DNA from 3 places in the Kosakonia pseudosacchari genome. Region 1 is predicted to be linked to each of the others. Evidence: predicted binding sites of a transcription regulator. Region 1 holds the regulator's gene; each other region holds the start of a gene.

Region 1 (3,279 bases):
TAAAGGCACCGATATTGACTGACGATGAAAGCCCAGGTGCTTCGTGCGCAACGCGCATGACACGCATCTGCAACGGTGGAACCACCGCAAACGTCGCCGCGCCCCATACCACCATGCTGATAGCCGCGCCCACTTCACTGCGCGCCAGGAACGGGATCGCCAGCATGATGGCAATCAGCAGAAGTAAAAAGCCTTTCAGCGTGCCGGTTACGGAACGATCCGCCAGTTTGCCGCCGAGATAGTTACCAATGGAGAAGCCAACGCCAATCAACACCAGCATCGCCGTGACAAAAACGGGAGTGGCATCGGTAATGGTGTGCAGCACCGGCGCAATATAGGTATACAGCGTGAACATGGCACCCGCACCGAGCACGGTGGTCAGCAACGCGGATAACACCTGCGGGCGCACCAGCACCGACAGCTCTTTACGCACGTCCGGGCGCTCACCTGCGCCACCTTTCGGCAGTGAAAAGAACAGACTCGCCATGGCAATCACACCCAGCCCGGCGGTAGCCATGAACGACATACGCCAGCCAATGGTTTCACCCAGCCAGGTCGCGGCAGGGACACCGCCAATGTTAGCAATGGTCAGCCCCATGAACATGGTCGCCACCGCACTGGCCTGCTTCTCTTTCGCGACCACGCTTGCTGCCATCACCGAACCAAGACCAAAGAAAGCGCCATGGTTCAGGCTGGTGACGATACGCGCCAGCATTAATGTGGCGTAATCCGGCGCAATCGCCGACAGCACGTTACCGAGCGTAAAAATCGCCATCAAAAAGATCAGGGCGTTGCGTCTGCCGCGGTGAGACAGCAGCAACGTCATTAACGGCGCACCGACCATCACGCCGATCGCGTAGGCGCTAATCAGCATCCCCGCCGCCGGAATAGAAACGTCAACGCCGCGGGCAATAACCGGCAGTAATCCCATCGGGGAAAACTCGGTGGTACCAATGCCGAAGGCGCCAATCGCCAGGGCAAGCAAAGGGAAATTAATTTTCATCTGTCACTCCAAAATAGACATGCCGACTTGCGACCCTGTCGCTGAAGTCAAAAGTATGACAGCTATCACAAAAAACAGAAGTTAGCAGAATGACAAAAGATTATTGCAGAAGTGATAACAATAGCGGGGGAAGAAAACCGAGGGAGAAGAGGCTCTCCCTCGCGATAGATCAATGCAGTGCAGCAGTCAGACCGCCGAAAACAATCAGGCCCAGAACGATGACGGTAGTGATTAAAGAATACTTCAGATCGGTGCTCATCAATTTTCCCCTTTTTAATTTCCCCACAAAAAGTGAGATAACGCATTTTTGCACAAATTATCTTAAAAATCTTGCGGGAATTGGCAGGAGAAACGTTTTAATACTTCCCCTTTTGCTCAAGATCAGACAAAATTCGACGCTAAATTTATTAGCGTACCGGCCATTGACTCCCCTCCTGACGTCCAGTGTCGTTTTCCCGGCGTACCGCACCCCCTTTGATGGGTACAGGGTGATTAAAGGCAAACGTTTACCTTATGTATTATCAGGAGCTTATGATATGGTCTGGAGTGATATCTGATGGCAACGATTAAAGACGTAGCGAAACGAGCAAACGTTTCCACTACAACCGTATCACATGTAATTAACAAAACCCGTTTCGTCGCCGAAGAAACGCGCAATGCCGTGTGGGCGGCGATTAAAGAGTTGCACTATTCCCCCAGCGCCGTCGCCCGCAGCCTGAAAGTGAATCACACAAAATCGATCGGCTTGCTGGCCACCAGCAGTGAAGCGGCCTACTTTGCTGAAATTATTGAAGCCGTTGAGAAAAAGTGCTTCCAGAAGGGTTACACCCTGATCCTCGGTAATGCCTGGAATAGCCTGGAAAAACAGCGGGCTTATCTGTCGATGATGGCGCAAAAACGCGTCGATGGCTTGCTGGTAATGTGTTCCGAATACCCGGAATCGCTGTTAAGCATGCTCGAAGAGTACCGCCATATCCCGATGGTGGTGATGGACTGGGGCGAAGCGAAGGCCGACTTTACGGATTCCGTTATTGATAACGCCTTTGAAGGCGGTTATATGGCCGGGCGCTATCTTATTGACCGCGGACACCGCGATATTGGCGTGATCCCCGGTCCTCTGGAGCGTAACACTGGCGCTGGCCGTCTGGCTGGCTTTATGAAAGCGATGGAAGAAGCTCTTATTAGCGTGCCGGAAAGCTGGATCGTCCAGGGCGATTTCGAGCCGGAATCCGGCTATCGCGCGATGCAGCAAATCCTCGGTCAGGCGCATCGTCCTACCGCTGTCTTTTGCGGTGGTGACATTATGGCAATGGGCGCGCTGTGCGCTGCCGATGAGATGGGTTTACGCGTACCGCAGGATATTTCCCTGATTGGTTATGACAACGTGCGTAACTCACGCTTCTTCACCCCGGCGTTGACCACGATTCACCAGCCGAAAGACTCGCTGGGAGAAACGGCGTTTACCATGCTGCTTGATCGCATCGTCAACAAGCGCGAAGAGTCGCAGTCTATTGAAGTGCATCCGCGCCTGGTTGAGCGCCGTTCCGTGGCCGATGGTCCGTTCCGCGACTACCGCCGCTAATCGCTTATTACGGAGCCGTTAATTCGGCTCCCGTAACCATTCATTATTCAGCGTTTCACTATCTCCCAGGTATTCCAGCAGCCAGTTTAACGCCGGGGAAGCTTCATTTTGCTGCCACGTCAGGCAGCACGCCGCGTCCGGGAAGGGGTTTTCCAGCGTCAGCGCGACCCAGTCACCGCTGTCGAGCCGTGGGCGGGCAAAGTGTGCCGGCACCATTCCCACGCATAATCCTGCCGATAAGCACGCCTCCGACGACGCCCAATCCGGGACGATCACGCGTTTCTGATTATCCAGCAGCCAGGTAATACGTTTGGGCAACGAACGGGACGTATCTTCCTGGATAAGTGAAGGCCAGTTGCGTAAGGTGTCGTCGCTAAGCGGGCCTGCCAGTGACGCCAGCGGATGGCGACTGGAAACCACACATTTCCAGCTCAGCATCCCCATATCGCGAAACGCATAGCGCCCGCCGACGGGAATGGCCTGCGTTGCGCCGATCGCCAGTTCAACCCGCCCATCAGCAAGCGCATCCCAGACACCGTTAAATACTTCCTGGTAGACCTGTAACTCAACGTCGCTGAAATGGCGATAGAAATCGACGATCAATTGCCGGGTACGCTCAGGTTTGACGATGTTGTCGACCGCAATCGCCAGTTGTCCGCGCCAGCCGTTAGCGATTTGCTGACACTGCTGACGG
Region 2 (3,279 bases), 1.2 Mb from region 1:
CATCCTGCTGGCTGCGGGTTATCGCGTCGGCGTTTACAGTTCGCCACATCTGGTGCGTTACACCGAACGCGTGCGCGTACAGGGTGATGAGCTGGCCGAAAGCGCGCATACCCACTCGTTTGCCGAAATTGAAGCTGTGCGTGGCGATATTTCACTAAGTTATTTTGAATACGGCACGCTGTCGGCGCTGTGGCTGTTTAAACAGGCGCAGCTCGATGTGGTGATTCTGGAAGTCGGCCTTGGTGGTCGCCTGGATGCGACCAATCTGGTCGATGCCGATGTCGCGGTTGTCACCAGCATTGCGCTTGATCATACCGACTGGCTGGGGCCGGATCGAGAAAGCATCGGCCGCGAAAAAGCGGGGATCTTTCGCGCCGGGAAACCGGCGGTGGTAGGCGAACCCGACATGCCACACACCATTGCCGACGTGGCGCAGGAAAAAGGCGCGCATCTGCTGCGTCGCGGCGTGGACTGGCAGTATGACGTGGGCGCTGATAGCTGGCGTTTTCGCGATGCGCAGGGTGAGTTAAACGGATTGCCGCTACCGCAGGTGCCGCAGCCGAATGCCGCGACGGCGTTGGCTGCGCTGCGCGCCAGCAAACTGGCGGTGAGTGAGCAGGCTATCCGCGACGGCATCGCCGGGGCGATTTTACCCGGACGCTTCCAGATTGTGAGCGAGTCGCCGCGTCTTATCCTCGATGTCGCGCATAATCCTCACGCGGCGGGCTATCTTGCCGGGCGTCTTTCCGCGCAGCCGAAAACCGGGCGCGTGCTGGCGGTGATTGGCATGCTGCATGACAAAGACATCGCCGGAACGCTTGCCTGTCTGGAGCCGGTGGTCGATAGCTGGTATTGTGCCCCTCTGGAAGGGCCGCGCGGTGCGACAGCGGAACAACTGCTGGCGCATCTGCAAACCGGCCATGCATGGCCGGATGTCGCGCAGGCCTGGCAGGCGGCAATGGCGGACGCCGACGCCTGCGATACCGTGCTGGTGTGTGGCTCGTTCCACACGGTGGCGCATGTCATGGAAGCGATGGAAAAAGCGGGGAGAACCGGTGGCAAGTAAGTTTCAGAACCGTTTGATGGGTACCATTGTGCTGGTCGCGCTCGGGGTGATTATTCTTCCCGGGCTGCTCGACGGGCAGAAAAAGCATTACCAGGATGAGTTTGCGGCCATTCCGCTGGTGCCGAAACCCGGCGATCGCGATGAGCCCGATATGATGCCTGCGGCAACGCAAGCGTTACCGGCGCAGCCGCCGGAAGGGGCTGCGGAGGAGGTGCGCGCCGGGAATGCGGCAGCGCCATCGCTGGATTCGTCGCGCCTGGCGGTGAACGGCAGCCCGGACCCGGAAGTGACCAGTCCGCCGGTGGAGCAGCCAAAGCCAAAACCGGTTGAGAAGCCGCAGCCAAAACCGCAGCCGCAGGCGCAACCACCAGCCGCGCGTGAGCAGCAGACAGCGGCCAGCGACGCGCCGGCGAAAGCGCAGGAAGATAAATCCGCGCCGACCGGTAAAGCGTATGTGGTGCAACTGGGCGCGCTGAAAAATGCCGATAAAGTGAATGAAGTGGTGGGCAAATTGCGTGGCGCGGGATATCGCGTTTACACGTCGCCGACAACCCCGGTTCAGGGTAAAATTACCCGCATTCTGGTGGGACCGGATGCATCACGGGACAAGCTAAAAGATTCGCTCGGTGAGCTTAAACAGATTTCAGGCTTAAGCGGCGTCGTCATGAACTATAGCGCGAATTAATAGCTAAACCTTACCTCACTTTGTGATGTAAGAGGGCAGGGAAAGCCATTAATTAACACGCCCGAAGAGGCCAAAGTTCCGATGGCGTTGAATATTTTTTCAGCGCCATTTTTATTTCCGCGCGGGAAGGAAATCCCTACGCAAACGTTTTCTTTTTCTGTTAGAATGCGCCCCGAACTGGACGACAGGGCGTAAAATCGTGGGACACATATGGTCTGGATTGATTACGCCATCATTGCGGTGATTGGTTTTTCTTGTCTGGTAAGCCTGATCCGCGGCTTTGTTCGTGAAGCGTTATCGCTGGTGACATGGGGCTGTGCTTTCTTTGTTGCCAGTCATTACTACACTTACCTGTCTGTCTGGTTCACGGGCTTTGAAGATGAACTGGTGCGCAATGGCATCGCCATCGCGGTCCTGTTTATCGCGACGCTGATTGTTGGCGCTATCGTTAACTATGTGATCGGTGCGCTGGTGGAGAAAACCGGCCTGTCGGGTACTGACAGGGTGTTGGGGATCTGTTTTGGCGCGCTACGCGGCGTGCTGATCGTCGCCGCCATTCTGTTCTTTCTGGATACCTTTACAGGCCTGTCAAAAAGCGAAGACTGGCAGAAGTCGCAGCTTATCCCGCAATTCAGCTTCATTATCAGGTGGTTCTTTGACTATCTGCAAAGCTCGTCGAGTTTCTTGCCCAGGGTATAAACCCTGAGATGTGGCTTAGAGTTTGGTGTATTAGGCTATTTTACTCGCCATTTTGAACCTGGGCAGTGCTCACAATCCTCGCGTACTACGTGTACGCTCCGGTTGTTGCGCGCTGTCCGTGTTCAGACTGTCTTCGACAATTACGCCTACTAAACCAAACTCTTAACGAGGAAAAGACGTATGTGCGGTATTGTCGGTATCGCCGGTTTTATGCCGGTAAACCAGTCGATTTATGACGCGTTGACGGTGCTTCAGCACCGTGGGCAGGATGCTGCGGGCATCATCACTATTGATGCCAATAACTGTTTCCGTCTGCGTAAAGCGAACGGCATGGTGAGTGATGTATTTGAAGCCCGCCATATGCAGCGTATGCAGGGCAATATGGGTATTGGTCACGTACGTTATCCCACGGCGGGCAGCTCCAGCGCTTCAGAAGCGCAGCCTTTTTACGTTAACTCCCCGTACGGTATTACGCTTGCGCACAACGGCAATCTGACCAACGCGCACGAGCTACGTAAAAAGCTGTTCGAAGAGAAGCGTCGCCACATTAATACCACTTCTGATTCTGAAATCCTGCTCAATATCTTTGCCAGCGAGCTGGATAACTTCCGCCACTATCCGCTGGAAGCAGACAACATTTTTGCCGCCATTGCCGCCACCAACCGCCAGATCCGCGGTGCGTACGCTTGTGTGGCGATGATCATCGGTCACGGCATGGTTGCGTTCCGCGACCCGAATGGTATCCGCCCGCTGGTACTTGGTAAGCGTGAGATTGGCGATGGCCGCACCGAATATATGGTCGCTTCTGAAAGCGTGGCGCTGGATACGC
Region 3 (3,279 bases), 720 kb from region 1:
GTGCATCCCGGATGCGATCCTTGTACTTATTCCACAGCACGCTGCCCGCAACGGCGCCGCCGCCCACCAGCAAAGCACCCGTTCCATATTTCGCGAGCAATTTACGCGATGATTTACTGGCAACCAGCAGACCCGCCAGGCCACCTAATGCACCCGGCACCAATAAATTATTAAGCCCCTGCCCACCTGAACTCGGCGTCTGTGTATCACTTTTCTGACCAAGTAACGACTGCAGTTGATTTAACCAGCTCATAGAACCCTCGCTTACCATGATAGTTGTGCGCACAGAGTAAGCGAGGGGGATGTCAGGAAGTGTCTATATCTGAAAAGAATGGGAAAATGCGCTGTTACGATCGCGGCAGATACTCTGCGGTTCCAGCTTTACAATCGATGGCGACGCTATAGTGAATGTCCGTGCTTTTCCCGCGAACGGTTAACGGCACAACCCATTTATCATCCTTGCCAGTAATGTCCTTCGGATTGACCCAGGCAACCGGATCGGCCTGCCCCAGTTTCTTTTGATCATCAGCCCATCGAACAATACGATTCTGCAAATAATCCCGCTTAACACTGGCGGCAATGCCGTCTGCCTTGAGCCCCTCGCACGAGGGAAATTTCACCGACTTATCCGTGGCGGCATACGCCGCCGTGCTACCTGCCAGCAAAAGCAGACCAGTGAAAACTCCTGCTATTTTCATGCTTATCTCCTGGTTTTTACCCCTTCAAAGCATGGTACAAATTGCTGGCAGTGCAAGATCAGGCGACTTTCACGCGTTTCGCTGCAGTTTTGATATCCACAGCGTCAGCGGTTTCTGCATCAGAAGAGTCGGCCGGTGCCGCGTCTTCCGTTTCAGCACCCGGTAATTTGCCTGATTTCAGAATGCCGTTAAGCGCCTCTTTTTGCTCAGCAAGCCACAGCGCCATCTCATCACGCACGTTGTCTTCCAGTGCTACCGGCCCTGTTGCAAGCCAGTCACCGAGAACTTCGGCCAAATCGAGCATCTTATCGTAAGCGTCGGCTTCCTTTTTGCTGGCAAAAGACATTTTTTCCTCACCTTCACGAATGACTACGTATTTAACTTCTACCGCCATGATGCAGCCTCATTTAACTGTGTATTTATACAGTATAGTAGCGCGATGAAAAAACCACCGCAAGTGATAAAAGACAGACGCAAACGTTTTCGTTTATACTGCGCGCAAATTTTTTCTAACGGTACAATGCTATGACTCTTTTAGGAACGGCGCTGCGCCCTGCAGCAACACGCGTGATGTTATTAGGCTCTGGCGAACTGGGCAAGGAAGTTGCTATCGAATGCCAGCGTCTGGGTATTGAAGTGATCGCCGTGGATCGCTATCCCGACGCACCAGCGATGCATGTTGCGCATCGCTCGCATGTCATCAATATGCTCGATGGCACAGCGTTGAAAACGCTGGTTGCGCAGGAAAAGCCCCACTTTATCGTGCCGGAGATCGAAGCTATCGCCACCGATACGCTGATTGAACTGGAAGCGCAGGGTCAACATGTTGTCCCCTGCGCACGCGCCACCAGGCTTACGATGAATCGTGAAGGTATCCGCCGCCTGGCGGCTGAAGAGTTACAGTTGCCGACCTCCAGCTATCGCTTTGCCGACAGTGAAGCTGCCTTTCAGCAAGCCGTCGCGGAGATAGGTTTGCCTTGTATTGTAAAGCCGGTGATGAGCTCCTCCGGTAAAGGCCAGAGCTTTATTAAAAGCGCCGATCAGTTAGCAAGCGCCTGGGAATATGCCCAGCAAGGTGGTCGTGCCGGTGCCGGGCGCGTCATTGTTGAAGGCGTGGTCAATTTTGATTTTGAAATCACGCTGCTGACCATCAGCGCCGTCGACGGTGTTCACTTCTGCGCACCAGTCGGTCATCGCCAGGAAGATGGCGACTACCGCGAATCCTGGCAACCGCAGCAAATGTCGCCCCTGGCGCTGGAGCGCGCGCAAGCTATTGCCAGCAAAGTGGTGCTGGCGCTTGGCGGTTACGGTCTGTTTGGCGTTGAGCTTTTTGTTTGCGGCGATGACGTTATCTTTAGCGAAGTTTCTCCGCGCCCGCACGATACCGGCATGGTGACGCTGATTTCGCAGGATCTTTCCGAGTTTGCCCTGCATGTCCGCGCGTTTCTCGGCATGCCCATTGGCGCCATTCGTCAGTATGGACCGTCCGCTTCGGCCGTGATCCTGCCACGCCTGACCAGTCAGAATGTCACCTTTGATAATGTGGACAACGCTGTGGGTGCTGGCGTGCAGTTGCGCCTGTTCGGCAAGCCGGAAATTGCGGGTTCCCGCCGTATGGGGGTCGCGCTGGCTGTGGCAGATAACGTCGAAAAAGCGGTGGAATACGCCGTTGCGGCAGCGGCGGCGGTGAAGGTCAACGGGTAAACTGCCCTTCCTGTAGGGGCGTGAGTATTTACTGAAACGCACAAGGCCCCTTAATAAAGAAGCACCTGCCAGCCCCCTGAGAGTTAACTCTGGGGGCATTAACCAGAATCACATCTTTCGATGTCCGTGACCCAAGACGAGTCAGAGTCATAAAAAAAGCCCGGTCGACGTTATACAACCGGGCTTTTATCAGGCGGGCTTCAGGCCCAGCGAAAATTACTGTTTCGCGCCTTCAACTGCTTCGCGAGCCAGTTTAGTGATGCGATCGTAGTCGCCTGCTTCCAGCGCATCGGCCGGTACCAGCCAAGAACCACCGATGCACAGCACGCTTTTCAGCGCCAGGTAATCACGGTAGTTAGCCGGAGAGATGCCACCAGTCGGGCAGAAACGTACCTGCGAGAACGGACCCGCAATCGCCTGCAGCGCTTTGGTGCCGCCATTGGCTTCCGCCGGGAAGAATTTAAACTCCTTCAGACCGTAGTCCATACCCAGCATCAGTTCAGAAACGGTGCTGATACCCGGGATCAACGGGATAGTGCCTTCGGTCGCGGCTTTCAGCAGCGGCTCGGTCAGGCCCGGGCTGATGGCGAACTGTGCGCCAGCTGCGGTCACTTCTGCCAGTTGCTGCGGGTTCAGCACAGTACCCGCACCGACAATCGCGTCCGGCACTTCCTTCGCGATAGCGCGAATAGCATCGATAGCGCAAGCCGTACGCAGAGTCACTTCCAGAACGCGAACACCACCTGCAACCAGCGCTTTCGCCATTGGTACGGCGTGCTCCAGTTTGTTCACTACGATTACCGGCACTACCGGACCCGTTTTCAGGATTGCTTCTGCACTCGTTTTCCAGTTTTTCATCAGTGTTTTTCTCTCGCCA

The links. The regulator PurR, encoded in region 1, represses purine synthesis genes. The targets are predictions, from matches to a motif close to CANGCAAACGTTTGCNTG.
Region 2: the regulator PurR is predicted to act here: its motif matches at 1,889-1,906, upstream of cvpA (colicin V production protein).
Region 3: the regulator PurR is predicted to act here: its motif matches at 1,169-1,186, upstream of purT (formate-dependent phosphoribosylglycinamide formyltransferase).

The regions. Positions count from the first base shown of each region.
Region 1 covers NZ_CP063425.1:2,154,888-2,158,166, reverse strand. The annotation lists gene IP581_RS10150 (MFS transporter) at 1-1,003, opposite strand, end outside; gene cydH (cytochrome bd-I oxidase subunit CydH) at 1,173-1,262, opposite strand; gene purR (HTH-type transcriptional repressor PurR) at 1,560-2,585, shown strand; gene punR (DNA-binding transcriptional activator PunR) at 2,604-3,279, opposite strand, start outside.
Region 2 covers NZ_CP063425.1:3,352,888-3,356,166, reverse strand. The annotation lists gene folC (bifunctional tetrahydrofolate synthase/dihydrofolate synthase) at 1-1,066, shown strand, start outside; gene dedD (cell division protein DedD) at 1,056-1,751, shown strand; gene cvpA (colicin V production protein) at 1,962-2,450, shown strand; gene purF (amidophosphoribosyltransferase) at 2,631-3,279, shown strand, end outside.
Region 3 covers NZ_CP063425.1:2,874,776-2,878,054, forward strand. The annotation lists gene IP581_RS13520 (tellurite resistance TerB family protein) at 1-253, opposite strand, end outside; gene yebF (protein YebF) at 348-698, opposite strand; gene IP581_RS13530 (YebG family protein) at 757-1,092, opposite strand; gene purT (formate-dependent phosphoribosylglycinamide formyltransferase) at 1,224-2,402, shown strand; gene kdgA (bifunctional 4-hydroxy-2-oxoglutarate aldolase/2-dehydro-3-deoxy-phosphogluconate aldolase) at 2,619-3,260, opposite strand.